Regions from separate parts of the Streptomyces sp. NPDC055506 genome, predicted to be linked through region 2. Evidence: riboswitches for the same ligand, from Rfam matches in the RefSeq annotation. Region 2 holds a riboswitch; the other holds the start of a gene.
The links. A riboswitch is a leader RNA that binds a small molecule or an ion and turns the genes downstream of it on or off. The one in region 2 is predicted to bind ZMP and ZTP.
Positions count from the first base shown of each region.

Region 1 (9,418 bases), on a different contig from region 2:
ACCCGCACCGATCCCGTCCGGCAGACCTGTCCCAGGTCGTTGCGGAGCAGATCGACGATCATCAGATTCTCGGCCCGGGTCTTGTCGTCCGACGCGAGCGCGTCCCGCAGCCGGTCGTCCTCCTCCGGTCCTTCGCCCCGGGGCGCGGTTCCCTTGATGGGCCTTGCCTCGGCGGTACCGTCCCGCCCGATCTTCAGAAACCGCTCGGGCGAGGAGCCGGCCACCTCCAGCTCCCCGAATCTCAGGAACGCCGCGTACGGGGCCGGGTTGTCGCGGCGCAGCGTCCGGTAGAACTCCAGCGCGTCGGGCGGAGCGGGTAAACGGGCGGCGTTCGTGAGGCAGACCTCGTAGCTGGTGCCGGCCCGCAACTGCCGCTGGCACGCCTCGATGTCCGCGAGGTACGTCGCCCGGTCGCGTACCAGCCACGGCTCGGCGGCGCCGGGGTCGGCCGGGGCCGGCGACACGGGCAGCGGCGCCTGCTCCGTCGCCACGCAGCTCAGGTCCGCCAGCGCGCTCTCCAGCCAGTCGGCGGCCTCCCGGGCCGCCTGCGGGGTGTCCTCCGCCAGGCACACGGCGTAGGTGAAGCCCTCCTGGTGGTCCACCGCGACCACCCGGTCGGCGAACAGCCAAGCGGCGTCCGGGTCCGGGGAGCGGTGCCGGTTGGGAGACCCGCAGTCGGCCTTCACCTCGTAGCCGAGGTAGCCGACGTAGCCCCCGGTGAAGTCGAAGGGCAGCCCGGTCGCGTCCACGCGCCGATTCGTCAACTGCCGCTTCAGATAGTCGAAGACACTCGCCGCGACCTTGCGCACCGGCCGCCCGGCCCGCTCGATCTCGCAGCGCCCGGTGGTGACGTCGTACCGCACGAACTCGGCGAGCGGCCCGCTGTCGCCCCCGAGGAACGAGAACCGCGACCGCCCGGGCTCGACCAGTGAGCTGTCCAGCCAGAACGACCGTCGAGACGCGGCGAACATCCGGGTGAAGGCCGCCTCGGTGTCGACGGCACCGGTGACCCGACGGGTGTGCAGCCGGTAACCGACACGGCCGGGACGCCGGGGGCGGGGAATGGCGGCGGCGGGCGGCTTGGCGCTGCCTACCGGGACGGTGTCTGCGGCGGCTTGAGCCCCGTCAGCCGGGTTCACCGCCCCCTTGGACATCGCCGAGACGGGAAAGACGGCAGCAGGCCTAGGAACCCCGCTCCGCGGCGGCGTCGCGGACCCGGGCTGATGGCCGGCCGTGGTCCCGGATGCGGCCGCCGACCGACTGCTCAGCTTGGCTCCGGGGAGATCACCGGCCCCGGCAACAGCCGCAGCACGGGAGTCCGCTCCGACCGTCGCCTGGACCCCCGCCGTAGCCCCCCGAGCCCCCGTCGGCCGGCGGACGCCCGCGTCGCACTCCGGTAGCACTGCCCGGCGGCGGGTCGGGGTCTCGGGGGACGGGACCGCCGTGTTCTTCGTGCGCAGCTTGCCGGCCCGTTCTGCGGTCAGGTTGCGGAAGTTCACGAGCATGCGGTGGCCGTACTCCGTGAGGACGGACTCCGGGTGGAACTGCACACCCCACAGCGGCCGGCTGCGGTGCCGCAGCCCCATCAGGACGCCGTCCTCCGCCCAGGCCGTGGCCTCGAGCGCCGGAGGCAACGGCTCGCGTACGGCCAGCGAGTGATAGCGCACGGCGGTGAAATGCTGCGGCAGGCCCCGGAACAGATCCTGTTCGTCATGCCGGACCGCGGAGAGGTGCCCGTGCCGCGGTTCCGGCGCCGGCCCCACCAGACCCCGCTCCCCGAGGGCGATGCCCTGATGGCCGAGACACACGCCGAGCACGGGAACCGGGGAGGTCGCGAGCAGCCTGGTCCCGATGCCGAAGTCACGCGCGTCACCCGGGTGCCCGGGGCCCGGGGACACCACGAGATTGTCGAACTCCCGGAGATCCGGAATCCCGTCCGCCGGGGCGTCGTTGCGTACCACCACCGGCTCCTCGCCGTTGACCTCGGCGATCAGCTGGAACAGGTTGTACGTGTACGAGTCGTAATTGTCGATGAGCAGGGTCTTCACCCGCCCACCTCCCTCTGTTCGTTCGCGGACCTACGTGGTCCGGCGTTTGTGCCGCCCACGAAGCGCCTGGAGCGACGGGTACAGCCATTTCCTGAAGAAACGCTGGAGGCGCGGCATGAGAATCCAGGTGACAAGGGCGGTCACACACAGACATAACAACAGCGTGCGTATCAGTGCATTGAGGTCACCGAGATAAGGAAGAATCGTCAGATTGAACAGGAGCACCGGTGGGAAAACCGCGCTCATATTCACGAACCACAGTTTCCATTTCTTCGGCGGTGCCGGCGGCGGGGGCGTCAGCGTCTGCGCTTCGAACCAGGCCCTGGCGCCCGGCACTCTCCGGCGCTCCGCCTCCCGCGCGACCCCCTCCAGCCGGGCGTCCCACTGTGTCCGGGAGGACGATCGCTCCCAGGCCAGGGCCGACCCCTCGCTGGCGAAGCGATAGACGACATGCCACTCCGCCCCTCCGTCGACAAGTACCCCACCCCCCAGAAAACCCGGCTGCCGAGCGGTCGCGCCCAGCATGGCCCACCCCCAGGAGTGGAAGTCGGCCGCACGGCCCGGCGTCACGCGATAGGCCACGGTGACCGTGACGGGATTACTGGTCACGCCGTACCGTACGGAAAGCGGTTCCCGCGCGTTCAAGATTCAACAAACAATTTTCCGGCCGCCCGGAAGTTGTCCGGAACGTGAAGCTTTACGGCAGGTACGCCACCCCCGCGGAAAAAGCCCAGCTCACTTCGGCGTCACCGCGCCCTCCCCGGCTTCCCCCGCCGCCCCGGCCCCGGACTCCACCGGCGCCTCCCCGAACCGCGACAGCGCCAGCGCCCCGGCCACCGCCACCGCGAAACCGAGCACCGCCAGCCGGCCCAGCCCCTCCCGCGTACGGTCCCCGAGCCAGATCACGCCGATCAGCGCGGGCGCGACCGTCTCCCCGAGTACCAGACCGGCGGTCGCCGTGGTCACCGACCCGCGCTGCAGGGCCGAGATCAGCAGCAGGAACGCGGCCCCGCCGCCGAGCACCAGCGCGTAAGCCGCCGGATTCGTGAAGAGCTCCCCGGGCGACAGCCCGTCGATGAGCCGGACCGCCACCTCCACCACCCCGAACCCGCAGCCCGCCCCCAGGCCGAGCGCGAGCGCCCGCCCCCGCTCCGGCAGCCGCCCGCCCGCCGCCCCGAGCAGCAGCACCCCGCCCGCCGCCCCGAGCATCGCCCACTTCAGCCACTCCGGCCCGGACTCGTCGCCCTCCGCCCCGGCAGCGAGCCCCAGCAGCGCGAGTCCGGCGCACACCACCCCCACCGCGGCCCACTCCACTCGGCTCAGCCGCACCTCGAGCAGCCGAGCCGCGACCACGGCCGTCACCGCGAGGCTCGCGGCCAGCGCCGCCCCACGGCATAGATCGGCACCGACCGCAGCGCGATGATCTGGAGCAGGAATCCGAGCCCGTCCAGCGCGAGTCCCAGCAGATACCGCCACTGCCGCAGCGCCCGCCACAGCAGCGCCACGTCCCCGCCGGGCCGGTCGCCGCGGCCGCCCGCGCGGCCATCGCCTGAAACACCGTCGCCGTACCGAAACAGACGGCCGCACCAAGGGCGCACACCATTCCAAAGATCACAAAACGACAGTGGGGGAGGGGGTGCGGGCAGGGGGGCATGCACGCCCGCTCTCACCGCTCTCTAGGCTGACCGCTCGGCAGTACACGGCGAGGCACCCGAAGCGGTACCCGGCGCCGTACACGACACGAAGAACACGGGGGAGAGACGAACATGGCCGAAACACGTCGACGGCTGCGCTCCAGCACGGTGGTGCTGGGCGGCATGGGTGTCCTCGCGGCGGCCCTCTCCGCCTGCGGCTCCGACCCGGACCGCCGCTGTGTGGACCGGGACAGCTACGACTACATCAACGGCTACAAGATCGTCGCCGACAAGAACTGCAACTCCGGCTCCTCGTCCGGCTCCTCCTACGGCAAGGGCCGCAAGAAGACCGGAAAGTCCAAGACCACGGACGCCGACTGGTACTACGACGCCGACATCAGCGCCGGCTACGCCGACAACGGCACCTTCAGCCGCAGCGAGGCCGTCGACCGGGGCGGCTTCGGCTGCTCGGGCTCCGGCAGCGGCGGCGGCTGAGCGGGCCCGGGCAGATGGAACGCCGCACCATGGAGCCCCGCCCCGGCTGGCAGCAGACCGTCGAGGAACAGGGCCTGATCTACCCCCTCACCCGCTACCCCGACGACTCCCTGCGCCCCTACTGGGACGAAAGCGCGTACTACGTCTTCACCCTTCCGGAGATCGAGGCACTGGAAGAGGTCGTCGAGGAACTCCACCGCATGTGCTTGGCGGCGGCCGCCCACATCGTCGCCGAGGACCGTTTCGCCGACCTGGGCATCACCGACCCCCGCATCGCCCGGGCGGTCGCCGAGTCCTGGCACCGCCGCGCCGAACTCCCCTCCCTCTACGGCCGTTTCGATCTCCGCTACGACGGGACCGGCCCGGCCAAGCTCCTGGAGTACAACGCCGACACCCCCACCTCACTGGTCGAGGCCGCGTCCCCCCAGTGGTTCTGGATGGAGGAGCGCTTCCCCGGCGCCGACCAGTGGAACTCCCTCCACGAACGCCTCATCGACGCCTGGAAGAAGCAGGCCGCCCTCCTCCCGCCGGGCAGCCCCCTGTACTTCGCGTACTCCTCCGCCGACGAACTCGGCGAGGACATGATGACGGTCGCCTACCTCAAGGAGACGGCCGAGCAGGCGGGCCTGGCGACCGACTGGATCGCCATGGAGGAGATCGGCTGGGACCGCCTCTCCGGCCGCTTCGTCGACAACCGCCTCCGCTTCATCCGCAGCGCCTTCAAGCTCTACCCCTGGGAGTGGCTCACCACCGACCGCTTCGCCGACCATGTCCTGGACACCCTCGACAACGGCGGCGGGACGGGCTCCACGCTGTGGATCGAACCGGCCTGGAAGATGCTCCTCAGCAACAAGGCCCTGCTCGCCATCCTCTGGGAGCTGTATCCGGACCACCCGAACCTCCTGCCGGCCCACCTGGACGGCCCCCGCGACCTGTCCACCACGGGCTGGGTGGCCAAGCCCCTCCTCGGCCGCGAGGGCGCGGGCGTCACGATCCACGACCCGGGCACCGCCCCCACCCTCCGCGACGAACCCTGCGTCTACCAGCAGCTTGCCCCCCTGCCCGACTTCGACGGCAACAGGGTGGTCCTCGGCGCCTGGGTGGTGGAAAACGAGTCGGCGGGCCTGGGCATCAGAGAGTCCTCGGGCTTGATCACAGACGAGTACGCCCGATTCTTGCCCCACGTGATCCTTTAGTGACCGTGCTTTTCAGGGGCGCGGGGAACTGCGCGACCAGCCCCCACGCACCCGCACCCGGCAATGCTCACCCACCCGGCAGACGCTTCCCCGACCCAACCGGTAGGCTGATCGCCGGGCCGTGACTGGCGCGCTGGGATGGACAAACCATCGGGGAGCGGCCCGAACGACAAGAGCCGTGCGCCTGGGCCGTACCGTGAACGCTGAACGCAACGTCCGGAGGTCCCCCATGCCCGAGCAGCTCACCCCCGCTTCCACCGCCTACCGCGCCGCGCTGGACGTCATCCGCGCCGTGGAACCCCGCGTGGCGGACGCCATCGGCCAGGAGGTCGCCGACCAGCGCGAGATGCTCAAGCTGATCGCCTCCGAGAACTACGCCTCCCCGGCCACGCTCCTGACCATGGGCAACTGGTTCAGCGACAAGTACGCCGAGGGCACCATCGGCCGCCGCTTCTACGCCGGCTGCCGCAACGTCGACACCGTCGAGTCCCTGGCCGCCGAGCACGCCAAGGAGCTATTCGGCGCCCGGCACGCCTACGTCCAGCCGCACTCCGGCATCGACGCCAACCTCGTCGCCTTCTGGGCCGTCCTCGGCGCCCGCGTCGAGGTGCCCTTCCTGGAGAAGACCGGCGTACGCCAGATCAACGACCTGACCGAGGCCGACTGGTCCGAGCTGCGCCAGGCCTTCGGCAACCAGCGCATGCTGGGCATGTCCCTGGACGCCGGCGGCCACCTCACCCACGGCTTCCGCCCGAACATCTCCGGCAAGATGTTCGACCAGCGCTCCTACGGCACCGACCCGGCCACCGGCCTGGTCGACTACGAGGCCCTGCGCGCCCAGGCCCGCGAGTTCAAGCCGCTGATCATCGTCGCGGGCTACTCGGCCTACCCCCGCCTGGTGAACTTCCGGATCATGCGCGAGATCGCCGACGAAGTCGGCGCCACGCTCATGGTCGACATGGCGCACTTCGCCGGCCTGGTCGCGGGCAAGGTCCTGACCGGCGACTTCGACCCGGTCCCGCACGCCCAGATCGTGACGACGACCACTCACAAGTCGCTGCGCGGCCCCCGCGGCGGCATGGTCCTGTGCGACGACACCCTGAAGGACCAGGTCGACCGCGGCTGCCCGATGGTCCTCGGCGGTCCGCTCCCGCACGTGATGGCCGCCAAGGCCGTCGCCCTCGCGGAGGCCCGCCAGGAGTCCTTCCGTGACTACGCCCAGCGCATCGTCGACAACTCCCGCGCCCTCGCCGAGGGCCTGATGCGGCGCGGCGCGACGCTGGTGACGGGCGGCACGGACAACCACCTCAACCTGATCGACGTCGCCTCCTCCTACGGCCTCACCGGCCGCCAGGCCGAGGCCGCCCTGCTCGACTCGGGCATCGTCACCAACCGCAACGCGATCCCCGCTGACCCGAACGGCGCCTGGTACACCTCCGGCATCCGCATCGGCACCCCGGCCCTGACCACCCGCGGACTGGGCACGGCGGAGATGGACGAGGTCGCCGGCCTCATCGACCGCGTCCTCACCGGCACGGAAGCGGGCACCACCAAGTCGGGCGCCCCCTCCAAGGCCCAGCACGTCCTCGACGCGAAGATCGCCGACGAGATCTCCCAGCGGGCGACGGACCTGGTCGCGGGCTTCCCCCTGTACCCGGAGATCGACCTCGGCTGACGAACGCCCCATAAGGGGCGCGGGGAACTGCGCGATCAACCACAAACGGTCCGCGGTTCCCCACCCGCCGAAACCACCCACACCCCTCTGAGACAATAAGAAACATGGCCTCTGACCGTCCCCGCGTGCTCTCCGGTATCCAGCCCACCGCCGGCTCGTTCCACCTCGGCAACTACCTCGGTGCCGTCCGCCAGTGGGTAGCCCTCCAGGAGACCCACGACGCGTTCTACATGGTCGTCGACCTGCACGCGATCACCATCCCGCAGGACCCGAAGGACCTGCGCGCGAACACGCGCCTGGCCGCGGCCCAGCTCCTCGCGGCCGGTCTCGACCCGGACCGCTGCACGCTCTTCGTCCAGAGCCACGTCCCCGAGCACGCCCAGCTCGCCTGGATCATGAACTGTCTCACCGGCTTCGGCGAGGCCGGCCGGATGACCCAGTTCAAGGACAAGTCCGCCAAGCAGGGCGCCGAGCGCGCGTCCGTCGGCCTGTTCACGTACCCGATCCTCCAGGTCGCGGACATCCTGCTCTACCAGGCCCACGAGGTCCCGGTCGGCGAGGACCAGCGCCAGCACATCGAGCTCACCCGCGACCTCGCCGAGCGCTTCAACGGCCGTTTCGGCCCGACCTTCACCGTGCCGAAGCCGTACATCCTGAAGGAGACGGCGAAGATCTACGACCTTCAGGACCCGACGATCAAGATGAGCAAGTCGGCGTCCACGCCGAAGGGTCTGATCAACCTCCTCGACGAGCCGAAGGCCACCGCGAAGAAGGTCAAGAGCGCGGTCACGGACACCGACACCGTCATCCGCTTCGACGCGGCCGAGAAGCCCGGCGTCAGCAACCTCCTCGGCATCTACTCGACCCTCACGGGCGAGAGCATCGCCGAGCTGGAGGCGAAGTACGAGGGCAAGGGCTACGGCGCGCTCAAGACGGACCTGGCGGAGGTCATGGTCGATTTCGTGACGCCGTTCCGGGAGCGCACCCAGCAGTACCTGGACGACCCCGAGACGCTCGACTCGATCCTCGCCAAGGGCGCCGAGAAGGCGCGCGCGGTCGCCGCGGAAACCCTTTCCCAGGCGTACGACAGGGTCGGTTTCCTGCCCGCCAAGCACTGAACCCGCCCCCGCGCACAGCCGTACCACCCGACAGCGCTGTACATCACTCCGGTTGCGCCTGCCTGTAACCCGGCCGTGGCCGTACAGTCGATAACCGGGTGGTCGTATCAGCGACCCGCCAACTGAACGACAGGAGACGACGTGGGGACCGTAACGATCGGTGTTTCGATCGCGGTCCCGGAGCCTCACGGCAGCGAGCTCCAGCAGCTGCGCGCGGGCTTCGGCGACGCCTCGGCTCACGGCATCCCCACGCACGTCACCCTGCTGCCGCCGACGGAGATCGACGAGGACGCCCTGCCGGCCGTCGAGGCGCATCTGACCGAGGTCGCCGCGGCCGGCCGGCCGTTCCCCATGCGGCTGTCCGGCACGGGGACGTTCCGGCCCGTGTCGCCGGTCGTGTTCGTCCAGGTCGTCTCGGGAGCGGAGGCCTGCACGGGGCTCCAGCAGCAGGTCCGCGACCCGGCCGGGCCGGTCCCGCGCGAACTGCAGTTCCCGTACCATCCGCACGTCACGGTGGCGCACGGCATCGACGAGGCGGCGATGGACCGCGCCTTCGAGGAGCTCTCCGGCTACGAGGCCGAGTGGCCCTGCACCGGCTTCGCCCTCTACGAGCAGGGCGCCGACGGCGTCTGGCGCAAGCTCCGCGAGTTCCCCTTCGGCGGCGCGGTCGTGCCGTCCCAGGCCGGCCCCGCGGAACGCGGCTCGGTCCCCACGCGCTGAATCGGAGTCAGATCGGCGGCCGCGTCAGATCGGCAGCCGCCGGAACACCCCGCGCGGCAGATGGCGCAGTGCCGCCATCACCACGCGCAGCGCGCCCGGTACCCACACCGTCTCCGAGCGGCGGCGCAGACCCAGCTCCACGGCCGTCGCGACCGCCTCGGGCGTGGTCGCCAGCGGTGCCTCGGGCAGGCCGGCGGTCATCCGCGTACGGACGAAGCCGGGGCGTACGACCATGACGTGCACGCCCGTGCCGTGCAGCGCGTCGCCCAGGCCCTGCGCGAAGGCGTCCAGGCCGGCCTTGCTGGAGCCGTAGATGAAGTTCGCGCGACGGGCCCGCTCGCCCGCCACGGAGGACATGACGACCAGGGAGCCGTGCCCCTGGGACTGGAGCGCGCGGGCGCACACCAGGCTCGCCGAGACCGCGCCGGTGTAGTTGGTCTGCGCGACCCGCACGGCCGCCTCCGGCTCCCGCTCGTCACGGGCCTGGTCGCCGAGCAGGCCGAAGGCGAGCAGCACCATGTCGATGTCGCCC
Region 1 covers NZ_JBSHKH010000021.1:30,646-40,063, forward strand. Annotated here, with positions in the region: gene pabB (aminodeoxychorismate synthase component I) at 1-2,048, opposite strand, end outside; gene ACWIF2_RS11070 (antibiotic biosynthesis monooxygenase) at 2,079-2,657, opposite strand; partial or broken gene ACWIF2_RS11075 (hypothetical protein) at 2,784-3,651, opposite strand; gene ACWIF2_RS11080 (hypothetical protein) at 3,815-4,177, shown strand; gene ACWIF2_RS11085 (glutathionylspermidine synthase family protein) at 4,192-5,373, shown strand; ZMP/ZTP riboswitch at 5,485-5,570, shown strand; gene ACWIF2_RS11090 (glycine hydroxymethyltransferase) at 5,570-7,048, shown strand; gene trpS (tryptophan--tRNA ligase) at 7,153-8,166, shown strand; gene ACWIF2_RS11100 (2'-5' RNA ligase family protein) at 8,308-8,886, shown strand; gene ACWIF2_RS11105 (decaprenylphospho-beta-D-erythro-pentofuranosid-2-ulose 2-reductase) at 8,911-9,418, opposite strand, start outside.
Region 1: linked by a shared signal. The riboswitch ahead of ACWIF2_RS11090 (glycine hydroxymethyltransferase) and the one ahead of ACWIF2_RS08475 (bifunctional 5,10-methylenetetrahydrofolate dehydrogenase/5,10-methenyltetrahydrofolate cyclohydrolase) in region 2 are both predicted to bind ZMP and ZTP.

Region 2 (9,418 bases):
CGGATACGGTGAGCCTGCGGTACTTCCTGGTGCTGGCACAGGAGTTGAACTTCACCCGCGCGGCCGCACGGATCGGTATCGCACAGCCCGCACTCAGCGCCCGGATGCGCCGACTGGAGGCGGAACTCGGTACGGCCCTGCTGGTCCGCAACACGCGTAGCGTCGTATTGACCACGGCCGGTGCGGCTTTGGCGGAGTCCGCGCCGCCCGCGCTGGCGGCGCTGGACCGGGCATGGGACACCGCCCGGAGCGCGGCGGCCGGTGAACTGGGCACGCTGCGCATCGGATACAGCCTCAGCACCGGGGCCGAGACGGCACCGGCCCTGGTGGACAGGCTGATTCGCGGCAACAGCGGACTCGAGGTCGGCGCGGTCCCGATGGCGACACCGGAGATCTCCCCCGCGGTCGCCGACGGCCGCATCGATGCCGGGATCACCCGTGGTGAACAGCCGGGCCGTGGCGTGCGCCGGTTCCTGCTGAGGCGTGCGCGCATCGGGGTCCAACTGGCGCAGCACCATCCGCTGGCCGAACACACGGAGATCGAGATCGCCGACGCGGCCGCGTATCCGCTGCGCCTCCCGGACCGTGCGGCCAACCCCGTGATCCACGATCAGCTGTCAGCGCTGTTCCGAGACACCCGACCACACCCCCGATTCCACACGCCCGCAGTCTCTTTCGACATGTCTCAGCGCGACCTGCGCGACGGGGTCACCCTCGCCCCGGCCGGAGAAGCCGCGGCCACGGCACAACCGGCCGGTCTCACCTGGCGACCACTGCTAGGCGGGCCCAGCCTGACGATCCACCTGGTCCTCCCACGCGAGCAGTCGCCACTACACCGCCGCATCCGTGCCGTCGCCAAAGCCCTGGCGCACGAGCTGCACTGGCTGCCGGACTGACGCGCAAGCGGTCAAGCGAGACGGACGCCTGCGGCGGCAAGGCCGAAGACCCTGCGCCCGGCGGACCTCGCGGTGATGACGACGACGGTGGTCTTGCTGCATGTCCGACACGACCTCGCCACGCCGGCGGATCAGCATCCGATGATGGCCCCGGGGCCGGTCCGAGTCGTACACCGCGGCGACGTCCTCGCCCAGCCCGAGATCTCGGCGGATACCGCGCCTTCGCCGACGCCGAACCGGACAAGCACGGGGAACCGGCGGGAACGCCCGCCGTCAACGGCGTCCATGACGTCGGTCAATGCCTAACGCCAATCAGGGCTCGACCTCTCCCCGGCCATGGTCGCCACACTCGGCGGGCCCAGCCGGCGCTGCGGTTCGACGAAGCGCGAATACAGGCCCTGCGGGTCGAGGACGGTGCGCTTGGCGGAGTGCTGGCCCACTACTCGATGATCCATATCCCACCTGGAGAACTGCCCGCGCTGCTCGCTGAGCAGATGCGCGTTCTGGCAGAAGGGGGTCTGCTCCTGCTGTCCTGCTTCGGGACCGAGGGGGCCGGAGCAGGTCCGCTTCGATCACAAGGTGGCGCCCACCTATAGCTGGCCAGCGGAGCAGTTTGCCGAGTTGCTGGCCGGGGCCCCGAAGCCTGGCCACCTCGGCCATGGCCGGGCTCAGGCCCTCACACAACAGGAGGCGCACCCCATGCGCTGGCAAGCCCCGGATGCGCCTCCCTCATTCCGCCCTGGCGGGCGGGAACGGAGATTCCAGCATGCCTGCAACCGCCGTCTTACGGCAGCCGTCGCGCACCCTGGTCATCACCGCGACCGCCGTGCCCCTCGCCCTGGCCGTCCTCGCCGACCTCCTCGCCTACAGCGACCGGCTGCTACGCACCGGCCGCAGCGACCGCGTGTAAGGCTGGCCGCCGCAGGCTGTGCAAGGACGGTGGTGGCATAAGACCCGGAGCGGGGGGTCTACCACCAGGGGGTACATGCGATGTTGCTCGTGGTGCCGAGGCTGGTCAGCTGTGCGCAGACACGGAAGGCTCGGCTCGCCGAGCTGCTGGTGGGGTATGCCGCGGTCGTTAGCCTGGCGCCGACCGAGAACGTTGCGAACGGACCGCACTGGATCCAAGACTGCTTGTTGTCGTTGGTGACATCCATCCAGACGTGTCCCTTGGCCGTGGGACCCCAATCGCTGGCTCCCCCGGTGGTCAAGACGCCCCACCCCATCTGTCTGCCGCCAACGGTGCCGGTCTGCATCGCGTACGAGGCGACAGCATGGGGATTGTTGATCACCAGCGCTCCTGCCCCCGCCACACCCCGGCCACTGAGGCTGTCGGGGATGTCGGTGAAACCATTCGCACCTCCCGTGCAGTCCGACGCCGCTGCCTGAGCCGCACCGGAAGACCCGGCCACGAGCCCTGCCCCGAGCATGAGCGCGGCCGCCCCCACGCTGAAGATCCGGCGAATGCTGTGCATGTCTTCTCCCTGGTCTTCGTGCTGACGGCTCCCGCAGCTCGGCGCTTTGCCGTAGTGCCCGACTACCGGAACCCTCGCCTTGTAGTCACAACGGCTATCGCTGTTACTCGGCTCGAGCGTTCGCGTCGCTTTCGCATCAGCTGCCTTAGCGGCCAAAGTTTCCTTCGAGTCAGCGCCTCGCAGCGTAGAGCGGACCAGGAGCGTCACGTCCTGACAGATGTCAGGGTGCGGCATCCGCCGCCGTTGCCTGCACCTCCCCACGAGACGGGCCCGGGCGGCAGGCCGATCCCAGCTGCTGTCCGCGTCGAGGCTGAGACCCCTGGAGCCGGTGGGGCCTGGTCCGCGGTCCGGAAATCGCGGTTGCCGACCAGATCACTCTGCTGCGTGTCAGGCGTTCGGCGAGCAGGTCGACGATGTCGTGCCACGCTCGCTGCGCGTGCCGTGGGTGGTAGCCAACGCCGGGGACCACGGGGTGGTCGACCGGCGGGTGGTGGAAGGCGTGCCATGCGCTGCATACGCACGGCCAACTCGTCTCCGAGGCGCCACATTTGGTTACCCCAGCCGCCCGCCACCTCGCGGATGGCCAGCCCTGCAAGGTCTGGATGTTGCTCCTGCAGCAGGTCGCGGACCAGGTCTGCGGTGATCTCGATCTCGGTGTCGGTCATGCGAAGTCACAGTACTGAGGCGGCAGGCGGAGCGGCTCTCGCTCTCCGGAACGTCTCGCTGTGATTCCTCTGGCATCACCAATTCGGTTTCAGAGAGCTGCAGATCAGAGGCTTTGGGACGGAGCGAACCCAAAGTTCAGAGAAGCCTGCATCCGCTGCCCGATGCTCCACGTCAAGCCCAAGATGCTCGCCCGGCCTGACCCTCACCTTCCTCCGCGCCAAGCGCGACGAGACCCAACGCCGAGCCCAGCGACCATCCGTCCACCTCGGCACCCCCGGCGGCGCTGAGGTCAGGGTTGCTGGATTCCGAGCTGATTTGCGGCGGCGTCCACGGTCTGTGCGAGCAGAACGGCGATGGTCATAGGCCCGACGCCGCCAGGCACCGGGGTGATCAGACGGGCGCGGGTGAGGGCGGTGTCGAAGTCCACGTCGCCGACGTTGCCCGGGTTGTATCCGGCATCGATCACGACCGCGCCGGGCTTGATGTCCTCACCCCGGATCAGCCGGGGTCGTCCGACGGCCGCTACCACGACGTCCGCTTCCCTGACGATCGCCGACAGGTCCGCCGTGTGCGAGTGGCAGTAGGTCACCGTTGCGTCCTTGGCGAGGAGGAGCATCCCCACCGGTTTACCGAGGATGGCGCTGCGGCCCACCACGACAGCGTGCTTGCCGGCGAGGTCGACGTCGTACGCCTCCAGCAGTCGCATGATCCCTGCCGGCGTGCAGGACACGAAGCCCGGCAGGCCAAAACTCATCGCGGCGAAGGAGCGCGTCGTGACCCCGTCGACATCCTTCTCCGGGGCGATGGCCTCGAACGCCGCGCGCTCGTCGATGTGCGGGCCGCAAGGATGCTGGAGCAGGATGCCGTGCACCTCCGGATCGGCGGACAGGCCGACGAGGGTGTCGATCAGCTCAACGGTCGTGGTGGCGGCCGGCAGACCGATATGGCGAGACTGGATACCTGCCTTTGCGCACCTCGCCCGCTTCATGCGGACGTACGTGACCGACGCGGGGTCCTCTCCCACCAATACGGTCGCCAGACACGGGGCAGTACCCGTGCTCTGCGAAATCTCCGCCGCCTTGACAGCAGCCTCTTCGACGATGCGCTCGGCAAGGCTGGTGCCGTTCATGAGCTGGGCCGTCTGAGTCGCGGACACGGTTGTCCTCCAGGCGTTGCTGATCACTCGCCCAGGCGCACGGCAACGACGTCTCGTCAGACCGCTCCCCGGTGGTGCTCCACCTCAGCGCCAGTCACGGCCCGCACCGCACTGTAGTCGACCAGTTACTTCCAAAGCGCCGCACCCTCATTCCTGACGCGCCCACGACCCGTGGGCGTTCATCGACCATCCGGGTCCCCATCCCCATCAGCTCGGAGGCACTTTGACGAGTCACATACCCCTCTTCATCGGCCGCCGCATCGAGGCGCACGCCTGCGACCCGGCGAACACCCCCGTTCCACTCGTCGCCGGCGCCCGCCGGGGCCTCGGCGCCATCCGCACCCGCCGGCACCACGCCACCGGAGACGTCCCACCCCAGCGACCGCGCCTCGCACCCACCACCCGCGCCGGCCCGCCGACCACCATGACTGCCCGCACCGCCCGACAGCGCTCCGAGCACGTCGGTGGCCGGACCCGATGGTCCGGCCACCGACGGGAGAGAGGCCGACCACCCCGCCGATGGTGCCGGGGCCCGATGTCGAGGCTGGCATTGTCCAGGTCGAGGGTGCGGACCGTCAGGCGCTGACCACGACCCGGTGGTCCGCCGTGAACGGCTTGCCGGAGACCAGCTCCGACTCACGCCCGTCAGGGCCCACCGGAACTTCGCCGACCAACGTGACGCGGTGCAGCCGCCGTTCCACCTGGAGATGGTCCAGGTCACTCGGGGCGAGGTGGGCGGTGGCACGGTTGTCCCAGAACGCCACGCTGCCCGGCTCCCAGCGGAAGCGCACCGTGTACTCGGGCCGGGTCAGTTGCTCGTAGAGCAGTTCCAGCAGCTTGCGGCTCTCGCGCGGGGTCACATCCAGGATGTGGCTGACGAAGCCGGGGCTCACGAACAGCGCCCGCTCGCCGGTCTCCGGGTGGACGCGCACCACGGGATGGTGGGCGACCAGCAGGTTGTCGTTGACCCGGCGGGCATAGCCGCTGTCGCCCACGAGCTTGTCGTCGGCGCCGTAGCGGTGCTCGGCGCGCAGCCCGTCGATGAAGGCGCGGACCGGGGCGGACAGTCCTTCGTACGCCGCGACGGTGTTGGTCCAGGTCGTGTCGCCGCCGTGCTCGGGGACGGTCTCCGCGCGCAGGATCGAGGCGGCCGGAGGGTTCACAGCCGGGGTGACGTCGGTGTGCCAGCCTCCGAAGTAGCTGTAGTTGCGGCTGGTCCGCTGCTGCTTGAACCCCTCCCCGTAACGCTGCTCGTAGCGGCGCGGGTCGATGGTGAAGATCTGCGGGAATTCCTCAGGCGGGGCGTCGTCATGTGGGTGGGCGTAGGTCAACTCGCCGAAGTGGCGGGCGAAGGCGATCTGCGAGGCGTGGTCGAGCTGCTGGCCGTGGAAGAAGACAACCTTCCAGCGGTGCAGGGCCTCACGGATCCGCCGCACTTCCTCGGGCGACAGCGGCCGCGAGATGTCGACGCCGGTGATGTCGGCGCCGATGTGGCCTGCGACGGGGTGGACGGTGAGCGTGGCTTCGGCGGGGACGGGCATGGTGTGATCTCCCGTGTGTCGTGACCGCTCGTACGGTCTTGGGAATGCGGGAAGGCATGGGAAAAGCCCGAAAGAACGAGAAGAATCCGAACGAATTCGAGGAAAGCGCTGAACCGCGGCGCCGACCGCAACGCGAGGTGCGGCAGCCGGAGCCGTCAGACGCTACAGATGGCGCTGGCGACGCGCCGCAGATCCACGTGGAGACGCATGGCGAGGCGCGAGGCCCGGAAGGCAACGAGGGCCGCGGCATGTGAGTGCACTGGCTGGTGGTGCCGCATCGCTGCTCCCCTCGCCGCGTCCACGGATCGCTCCGCCGGCTGATTGGGCGTTCCTTTCGATCGATGCTCGCTGTATGTCACACGGTTCGTCAACAGCGTGGTATTTCGGCTCCATTGCAACCTTGTGCCACGAGGCGGGCGTGGAAGAAGGGTTCATTGACATCTCGATCGATCCCGCTGAGACTCGATCACATGTATGAGGTCCCGCTCCTGACCAGAGAGCGTTGTGTCGACCTCAAGCGCGTGTCGAGCGCCCGCTGTTGATTCGGCCGTCTCCTCATGCCGCCGCGACCGGCGGCCCTGGGCACGGTTGACCCGTCCGCCCTCTGACGCATCACTCCCCATGAACCGGCCGCCCCCGTTGTGAGTGGCGCCGGTTGCGGCCACGCAGCGATCGGAAGCACGATGAGCCCGGAATTCCTCTGGTACGTCCCCAACACCGTCGAGCCGGGCCACCGCGGCGACGACACCACAGCCGACTGGGGGTCGATCGAATACTCGACAGACCTCGCCCGTGCCGCGGAGGAGCACGGCTGGGGAGGTGCTTTGCTGGGCACCGGATGGGGACGCCCGGACACCTTCACCGTCGCTACGGCGCTCGCGGCCCGGACCACGACATTCAAGCCGTTGATCGCGGTTCGCCCCGGCTACTGGCACCCGGCCAACTTCGCAGGCGCGTCCGCGACGCTGGACCAGCTCAGCCGTGGACGCGTCCTGGTCAACATCGTCAGCGGACTGGACAACCCGGCCGCGTACGGCGACACGAACATCGATCCCGCTCGGCGGTACGCCCGCACGCAGGAGTTCATGCATCTGGTGCGACGGTTGTGGACCGAGGAGGACGTCACCTTCCGCGGCGAGCACTTCCAGGTGACCGCCTCCACGGTCGCACCCCGCCCGTACGCGACCGGCAAGCGGGGCCATCCGACGCTCTACTTCGGCGGGGCCTCCGAGGCAGCGGAACGGGTGGCGGCGGCCGAGGCCGATGTCCAGCTCTTCTGGGGCGAGCCACTGGACGGGCTCGCCGAACGCGTCGACCGGCTCAAGACGCTGAGCCGACAGGTGGACCGGCGGCACAAGCCGCTCCAGTTCGGGCTGCGTATCACGACACTGGTGCGCGACACCACCGAGGAGGCCTGGCGCGCAGCCGAACGGAGGGTCGCGAAGATGGCGGCCGACGCGGGCGAGGGCGCCACCTGGACGGGAAACCGCAAGTCGGCCGTCGGACAACGCCGGCTCCTCGAACTCGCCGAGCGCGGCGAGGTCCTCGACACGTGCCTGTACACCACCCCGGGCAGATACGGAGGCGGCGGAGCGGCGACCACCTGGCTGGTCGGCTCCGCCGACGACGTGGCCGACGCCCTGGCCAACTACCGCAAGCTCGGCATCACGCACTTCGTGCTGTCGGACACCCCGTACAAGCAGGAGATCGCTCGCCTCGGCGACCAGCTGCTCCCCAGGTTGCGCGAATCATCCGACTGAGCCTCGGTTGTGGCTGACACTCTCTCGGCCTGACCCACCGAGGGCCCCGCACGACAGCGGGGCCCTCGGTGCGGTCACGATCCGCGTTGTGGCGGCGGGAGCCCAGAGGGTCAGCGTGGAGCGAAGAGCAGTCCCTCGTTCCGCAGGACGTACCGTGCCGCGTCCTTGCCGAGCGTGATCCCCGCCTCGTCGGCCGACCGCGAGTGGATGCCGGACAAGACACGGGCGTCGACGTTCTCGTCCGAGAGCTGCTTCCAGGTGGTGTAGGTCCGGGTGACCCCTGGCGCGGTGGGGCTGGTCAGGGGGAACGGCGCGGTGCGCGGCCCGACGAGCGCCGACAGGACGGTCTCCGCGGCGCCCGAGTAGGTGTTGTGGCCGCTGGGGTAGTCCGGATGCGCGGGGGTGGTGTGCAGCGGCGTCCAGTCCCGATCGGGGTCGATGCTGCCGGTGCGGATCGCGGTGACGGGACGCCAGCGTTCGTAGGCGTACTTGCTGTCGGAGGTGGCGATCTGCGTGTCCACGAGCGCCACGTGGAAGAGTGCGACCAGCCGCGCTTGCCCGGCAATCCCCTGGTTCGTGCGCGTGAGGGCCACGCGCAGCGGCTCGGTGTACAGAGTGAGGGAGGAGCCCAGCCAGAAGGTGGCGGTCTCGGTCTGGTGGGCGGTGCGTGCGGTGCTGTCCGCGGCGCCGTACGTCCGCACCTCCGCGAGCTCGGCGGCGTAGCGCCGCGAGTCCAGGGCGGGCGGCGGGCCGAGCCGGAACTGGCTCGGCGACTTCAGCAGGAAGGGCTTGGCGAGCCGGTTGCCGTACTGCGTCGCCGGAGCGTACGCGGAAGGTGTCGGCTGCCAGACGCCCGGGGCCGCGGGCCGCACGGGATACGGCGCGTTGACCGAGGAGGGGTCGAGGCCGTCGCCCTCACGCGAGGCGAGGACGAGGTCCGCCTGCCGCTCCCCCGCCGCGATGCCGCGGTGCTCCGCCGCGCCGTCGGGGATCGCGTCGAGGGTCTCCTCGAACGTCGCGTCGAGCTGCTCCGCACGGCTCGGGGCCAGCGTCACCAGCGCGCGGTGCACGGCCGCGGCGAGCGCCGCGTCTTGGTACGCGCCGCGCTCGACGCCGGCCGGCACGCTCCTGGTGGCGCGGGCCGCGGCGAGCCAGCTGATGGCCCAGGTACGGCTGTTGGTGACCTGGGTCGACGCACCGGCCGTCGCGATGGTCTCGGCCGTGGCGTCGTACCAGGTGAGCGCCGTGGAGGTACGGCCCGCAGCCGAGGCCTGCGGCACAGCGACGGACGCGGCCAGCAGAGCCGCCGCGCCCAGGACGACGAGGGTGGGGCGGGTTCTGGTCGAACTCACGCTTGCTCCTTCGGTTTCGGTGAGGTCCAAGAAGGTCGGTGAGGCGTGGCACGGTTCGGTCATGCCGGGCTGCCGTTCTCCACGAGGTCCACTCCCAGCTGTGCGAGCAGGCGGTCACGCAGGGCCGCGTACTCGGCGCTGCCGTGGCGGCGCGGCTCAGGCAGCTCCACCGGGAGGTCGGCGGCGATCCGGCCCTGGTCCAGCACCACCACCCGGTCGGCGAGGACGATCGCCTCGTCGACGTCGTGCGTGACCAGTAGGACGGCGGGCCGGTGCCGTTCGCACAGCCGGCGCAGCAGGACGTGCATCCTGATCCGGGTCAGGGCGTCCAGTGCCCCGAACGGCTCATCGGCGAGCAGCAGTTCCGGATCGCGTACGAGAGAGCGGGCGAGTGAGACGCGCTGCTGTTCGCCTCCCGACAGCTCGACGGGCCAGGCCCGCTCACGGCCTTCGAGGCCGACCTCGGCGAGGGCGGCCCGGCCGCGTTGCTCGGCATCCGGTCCGCCGAGGCCCAGGACGACGTTGTCGAGCACGCGCTTCCAGGGCAGCAGCCGGGCGTCCTGGAAGACGAC
Region 2 covers NZ_JBSHKH010000014.1:70,388-79,805, reverse strand. Annotated here, with positions in the region: gene ACWIF2_RS08500 (LysR family transcriptional regulator) at 1-896, shown strand, start outside; partial or broken gene ACWIF2_RS08495 (class I SAM-dependent methyltransferase) at 1,212-1,532, shown strand; gene ACWIF2_RS08490 (hypothetical protein) at 1,663-1,806, shown strand; gene ACWIF2_RS08485 (hypothetical protein) at 1,865-2,371, opposite strand; partial or broken gene ACWIF2_RS08480 (dienelactone hydrolase family protein) at 2,760-2,879, opposite strand; gene ACWIF2_RS08475 (bifunctional 5,10-methylenetetrahydrofolate dehydrogenase/5,10-methenyltetrahydrofolate cyclohydrolase) at 3,327-4,193, opposite strand; ZMP/ZTP riboswitch at 4,216-4,301, opposite strand; gene ACWIF2_RS08470 (TauD/TfdA dioxygenase family protein) at 4,769-5,734, opposite strand; gene ACWIF2_RS08465 (putative leader peptide) at 5,890-5,943, opposite strand; gene ACWIF2_RS08460 (LLM class flavin-dependent oxidoreductase) at 6,418-7,494, shown strand; gene ACWIF2_RS08455 (vanadium-dependent haloperoxidase) at 7,605-8,846, opposite strand; gene ACWIF2_RS08450 (ABC transporter ATP-binding protein) at 8,906-9,418, opposite strand, start outside.